One region of the Xenorhabdus siamensis genome, then DNA from elsewhere that is predicted to be linked to it. Evidence: predicted binding sites of a transcription regulator. Region 1 holds the regulator's gene; the other holds the start of a gene.
What was found. Region 1 encodes Fur, which represses iron uptake genes when iron is present. Its sites were predicted from a motif close to ATAATAATGAGAACNACTATCAA; they were not measured.
Positions count from the first base shown of each region.

Region 2: ygiD (4,5-DOPA-extradiol-dioxygenase) is a predicted target of Fur. The motif match lies at 1,701-1,723, and genes of this name have one in related genera.

Region 1 covers NZ_JBBMXE010000008.1:145,964-149,249, reverse strand. Annotated here, with positions in the region: gene AAC852_RS08885 (beta-N-acetylhexosaminidase) at 1-1,498, shown strand, start outside; gene fur (ferric iron uptake transcriptional regulator) at 1,615-2,064, opposite strand; gene fldA (flavodoxin FldA) at 2,270-2,803, opposite strand; gene ybfE (LexA regulated protein) at 2,978-3,268, opposite strand.
Region 2 covers NZ_JBBMXE010000009.1:180,508-183,793, reverse strand. Annotated here, with positions in the region: gene ubiK (ubiquinone biosynthesis accessory factor UbiK) at 1-252, opposite strand, end outside; FMN riboswitch at 429-651, shown strand; gene ribB (3,4-dihydroxy-2-butanone-4-phosphate synthase) at 772-1,425, shown strand; gene ygiD (4,5-DOPA-extradiol-dioxygenase) at 1,754-2,530, shown strand; gene AAC852_RS09920 (glutathionylspermidine synthase family protein) at 2,536-3,286, opposite strand, start outside.

The DNA of each region.
Region 1 (3,286 bases):
AATTGGCAGCAAACGTTGTCATGATTTAACTGAGACACAATGTTTGTTACCACAATTAGGCTCAGGGCCAACAAGTAATAATATGGGAAGTGGCTATTTTAGCCGTCAGGATTACATTGATATCTTGAAATATGCTAAGGCTCGTCAGATAGAGGTGATCCCGGAAATTGATATTCCGGCCCATGCTCGTGCAGCGGTAATGTCTATGGAAGCCCGTTATAAGAAGTTGATGGCAGAAGGAAAGGTACAGGAAGCCAATGAGTACCGTTTGCTCGATCCGACGGATACCTCAAATACGACATCTGTACAGTTTTACGATCGCCATAGCTATCTGAACCCGTGCATGGATTCTTCCAAACGTTTTGTTGACAAAGTCATCAGTGAAATCGTTGCCATGCACAAAGAAGCCGGGGCGCCACTGAAAACATGGCATTTTGGCGGTGATGAAGCGAAAAATATTCGTTTAGGGGCGGGTTATCAGGATAAAGATGGCCCAATTGAACCGGGTAAGGGGATTATAAATAAAAAAATCGAAGACAAACCATGGGCAAAATCTCAGGCTTGTCAAAAAATGATTACGAAGGGCATTATCAAAGATGTTGATGAGCTGGCCAGTTACTTCGCAATTGAAGTGAGTAAGATTGTCAATGCTCATGGTATTGAGACAATGCAGTCATGGCAGGATGGCCTGAAACATGCGAAATCGGCTAAAGACTTTGCTACTCAGCATGTTACGGTAAACTTTTGGGATACGCTCTATTGGGGAGGTTATGATTCCGTTAATGACTGGGCAAACAAAGGTTATCGTGTCGTTGTTTCCAGCCCTGATTATGTTTACCTAGATATGCCGTACGAAGTCAATCCGAAAGAGCGGGGCTATTATTGGGCATCCCGTTTTAATGATGAAGCCAAAATCTTCAGTTTTGCACCAAATAATATGCCACAAAATGCCGAAACTTCGGTGGATATCAATGGTAACTATTTCAATACCACCAGTAATAAACGTTGGCCAGGGGCGTATGGCGTATCAGGGCTGTTATGGAGTGAAACGGTGCGTACTGATCAGCAAATGGAATATATGATTTATCCGCGTTTGCTGCCGCTGGCGGAACGTGCGTGGCATCAGGCTGAATGGGAACAGAATTACCAACAGGGCAGGGAGTATAAAGGCGGAGTCACACGGTATGTTGAAACCGATAAACTCAATAATGATTGGCGTCGTTTTGCCAATTTAATGGGGCAACGTGAAATGGCAAAACTGGATAAAGCGCATGTTGCATATCGATTACCAATACCGGGAGCAAGGATTGTGTCAGGGACATTGGAAGCAAACATTGCCTTGCCGGGGTTGGCAATTCAGTATTCATTGAATGATGGCAAAACTTGGGAAATTTATGATGACAGACAAAGACCGCACGTTGAAGGTAATGTGAAAGTCCGTTCTGTTAGCACTGATGGTAAGCGTTTTAGTCGAATTGAAGACGTATATCAAAAATAACCACCTGTAAAAAAAGCAACCTGCCGATTAGCTTAAGCTAATCGGCAGCAGCTCCTTTTGACAAGAGCAGATATTGGAAGTGAGTAGCATGTATCACTTCTTATCGTGTCTTCTTATCATGCTTTCTCATCATGTAACGTACTATCTTTACGGCAATCACCTGTAGTACAGTGACCATACAAATAGAGACTATGATTTGACAACTTGATTCCATGACGTGCAGCAATATCTTTCTGACGTTCTTCAATGGACTCATCGCTGAACTCAATCACTTTACCACAGTCGAGGCAAATCAGATGGTCATGGTGATGTTGCTGAGTGAGTTCAAAAACCGATTTACCGCCTTCAAAATTGTGGCGAGTGACAATGCCGGCATCATCGAACTGGTTCAACACGCGATAGACAGTGGCGAGGCCAATCTCTTCACCGATATCAATCAGTTTTTTATAGAGATCCTCCGCACTGACATGATGGCATTCTGGGTCCTGTAGCACTTCCAGAATTTTCAGGCGAGGAAGTGTTACTTTAAGTCCAGCATTTTTCAATGCTTTATTGTTGTCGGTCATGCGGATTCAGTCCTGTAACTTGAGTTTAGTGAACTTGTGATACTTGGGGTATCGTGAGAGAATTATGATTTAGTTTCACGCTGTAAATTATAGGCATGGATATTGAAAATGAAAACCATGCCCACTTCGCTATCATGACACATAATTTAAGAATTATCCCGTGTAAAAGGTAATTGTTTCCTTAATACACACACGAGGGTATCTTTTATGCGCCGAGGATCTCTGATAGGCTCATTTCAGCCTTAATCTGCTGTACCCAAGCATCAACACGCTCTTCGGTCAATTCTGGTTGGCGATCTTCATCAATAGCAAGACCAATGAAGTGATTATCGTCAGCCATACCTTTAGATACTTCAAAGTGATACCCTTCAGTTGGCCAGTGTCCAACAATGATTGCACCACGAGGTTCGATAATATCGCGGATGGTGCCCATAGCATCACAGAAATATTCTGCATAATCTTCCTGATCACCACAACCAAACAGGGCAACTAACTTCCCTTCAAAATTGATCTCTTCCAGAGTTGGGAAGAAATCATCCCAGTCACATTGAGCTTCGCCGTAGTACCAGGTTGGAATGCCTAGCAGCAGGATATCGAAGGCTTCAAGATCTTCCTTGCTGCTTTTGGCAATATCGTGAACTTCCGCAACATCAGCACCGCCCAGTTTTTCTTGGATCATTTTGGCAATGTTCTCTGTGTTGCCAGTGTCGCTGCCGAAGAATATACCTATTATTGCCATAAAGTAGATTAACCTCTTGTTCTATTAGTGTATTAAATCTATACACGTCACGCTGAAATCAGCAGGAAAAATAGCAGTTTTATTAAAATGAAAAACGTTATTTTGACCAAACATCAGTGACAAGTCTGTCAGATTTGTGTGGTGACGCCGCTTCATTCTGTTGAATTAAAGCCGTTAATTGGTAAGGCGATTCTCTGTTGCCAGTTGAGCCAGCAACATCTGTTCAATCAATTCACTGCGGCTGATATTGCGCTGTTTTGCCAGATGGTTGAGAGCACCAACAGCATCTTCATTGAGTTTGAGTTCCACCCGACGCAGTCCTTTGACTTTATCCCGGCGCAACTGGTTGCGTTTATTGATCCTAAGCTGTTCATCTCTGGACAGCGGATTTGTTTTAGGTCGCCCTGGCCTGCGTTCATCTGCGAACAAATCCAGTGTGGTGCGATCAGTTTGTTCTTTTGCCATAAATTCGATTGATAAAGG
Region 2 (3,286 bases), on a different contig from region 1:
TTGTTGGCTTTCAAGACGGGCTTCCAGTTCACTCAGGCGCTGTTCCATACTAACCAATTTTTCACGGGTACGCAGTAATACCTGAGTCTGGATATCAAACTCTTCACGATTGACGAGATCCAGTTTACTCAGTTGGGATTGCAATATAGTACGCAATTTTTTCTCTACATCATCACTGAACTCTTTTACGCCTTTCGGCATAGCACTGTGGATCTGGCGGGCAATTTGTTCAATTTTTTTGGGATCGAGCATGATGATCATCCTTTTAATGGCTGCGCTGTTTAAATGACAGGGCTGTTAAATGAATAACAAAACTGTGTGTTGTTGCTATTTTAATACCTGATGACAAAAGCACAATTGATTGAGAGATCAGTTTTATATTTGCTTTTGTCGATTGCTCTGATGAATTATAAACGTTATAGTCAAATTGTTTATCTCAGGGCAGGGTGAAAGTCCCTACCGGCGGTAAAGTGAAATGACTTCTGGTGATTTCATGAAGCCCGCGAGCGCTCTGTTTGTCATTATCCTTTTTTGATAGAAACGTGTTGTCAAAAATTGGTTGTCAGAAACTAATGAGGATAAAAACAGAGGTCAGCAGATCCAGTGTGATTCTGGAGCCGACGGTGATAGTCCGGATGGGAGAGAATAACAGTATCAACCGGGCGCTTGCGCTCGTCTGTTGTTTTTATTGCTGTATTTTTAAGCAATATCAACTCCTCAAAATCGCCCTGATTCTGGTAATCCATACATTTTAAAAGAGGTTTTTTTACCATGAATCAGACGCTACTTTCTTCTTATGGTACTCCATTTGAACGTATCGAACGTGCGATAGCTGCTTTGCGTGCAGGCCATGGCGTAATGGTGCTGGATGATGAAAATCGTGAAAATGAAGGTGATATGATTTTCGTTGCCGAAACGATGACCGTGGAACAAATGGCATTAACTATCCGTCATGGCAGTGGGATTGTGTGCCTTTGTATGACGGAAAAACGCCGTCAGCAATTGCAGTTACCTATGATGGTCGAAAACAACTCCAGCCAATATCAGACAGCTTTCACTGTCACTATTGAAGCTGCACAGGGAGTAACAACCGGCGTTTCTGCCGCAGATCGTATTACAACCATTCGTGCAGCCATAGCAGATGACGCGCAACCAAATGATCTGAATCGCCCTGGGCATGTTTTCCCTCTGCGGGCACAGAATGGCGGGGTGTTAGCTCGCCGTGGTCATACCGAAGCGACGATTGATTTGGTGAAACTTGCGGGTTTCAGACCAGCAGGGGTGTTGTGTGAACTGACAAATGATGATGGCTCAATGGCCAGAGCGCCTGAGGTTATTGAGTTTGCAAAACAGCACGATATGCCAGTGGTCACCATCGACGATCTGGTTGATTATCGTATTAAGATGGAAAAAGCGGTTAGCTGACTCAGCATAGTTGTTTTTTTCTACTGAAATTTTCTTCCATTAGCATGGAATACCCCATAATCCTCAATACACAGGCAATAAAACTGCAAATTGAAGGATGAAGGGTAAAAATAGTTCGGCATAAAGGACCGGACGGGGTAGAATATATCAGTTACATCGCATGTACGCTTGTAAGGCCGCAGTCCACACCCTGTGGCCTTTCAGTATTTTTGAAGTGCTCCATTATTTTTTGATTGGTCACATTCAAGGAAGAAGCTTCATAATCTTGCCATAATTTTTTTGTCATTATCATAACTATCATGTTTGATTTGCCGCATGAGGGACGAAAATGAGTCTCCTGAGAATACCCGCATTATTCATTGGTCATGGTAGTCCAGTGAATGCCATTGAAGACAACTGTTATTCACATGCCTGGTTCGAATTGGGACAAAAGTTACCCAGACCAAGAGCAATTCTGGTGATTTCTGCGCATTGGTATACAGACGGTACTGTTGTGACGGCAATGGCCCAACCAAGAACTATCCATGATTTTGGCAACTTCCCCAGAGAATTACATGAGAAACAGTATTCAGCGAAAGGTTTTCCTGAACTGGCTGTATTAGTACAGGATATTCTTGAACCCATTGAGGTCGAAACTGATTTTGAAGAATGGGGATTAGATCACGGCGCCTGGGGAATATTAGCTAAAATGTATCCTGATGCGGATATTCCTGTTATCCAACTGAGTATAGATCGTAATCAATCCACTTCTTTCTATTATGAGATGGGTAAGAAATTATCTATGCTCCGTGATGAAGGCGTTATGATCATAGGAAGTGGGAATGTCGTGCATAACCAGCTTGCAGAACAGATGGGAGCTGAGCCTTATTCGTGGGCTCTGTCTTTTGAACAGTTTGTGCGCGAGAATTTGACCAGCCTTGAGGAACCACATCCTTTATTGCAGGCCCTGGACAGGGAAGATGGTAAGTTATCTCACCCGACATCAGAACATTTTCTGCCACTTTTCTATGTGTTGGGAACATGGGATAAAAAAGAGCCAATTTCAACGCCTGTTGAAGGTATTGAAGACGGCTCTTTGAGTATGTTGACAATCCAATTCGGATAAATAACTTAATCCAGAATAATGTGCGGGTAGAAACGGGACAGATCTTGTGTGATTAATTCACGATCTTCACGAATACAGATACCCGCCGCTTGATCATTGACTAACCAGCTACCTACCAGCGCATGACTATCGCCGAATTTCGGCAAGGAATGGAACTGCTGAACGATCATACCTTCTTCACCATATGGACCATCGGCATTGGCAATTTCCCGGCCATTTTCGATAATACGAATATTGGCCCCTTCACGGGAGAAGAAAGGCTTAATTACATAGCTGTTCATCTCTGCTGGACGTTCATCGGCAAAATAAGCAGGCAACAGATTGGGGTGATCCGGGAACATCTTCCACAACATTGGCAGTAACGCTTTGTTGGAAATAATGCTTTTCCATGCAGGTTCCAGCCAACGGACGCCCGCATCAGCCAGTTTGGTCGAGAAGATTTCACGCAGCATGAATTCCCATGGATACAACTTAAACAGATTGCTGATCACTTGATCCTGCAAATCCGTAAACTGCCCTTTTTCACCAAGACCAATATCTTCAATAAACAGGAATTCCGTTGCAATGCCCGCTTCTGAAGCACAATCCTGTAGATATTGGATTGTGCCACGATCTTCTTCGCTATCCTGACAACACGCCATATGCAGCAGGCCAAACCCGTGTTTTTCACGTAACTGTTCAAAACGCTCAATCAGTTTTTCTTGCAAGCTATTGAACTGATCTGCATTTGAGGGCAGATTGCCGGCATTCATCTGG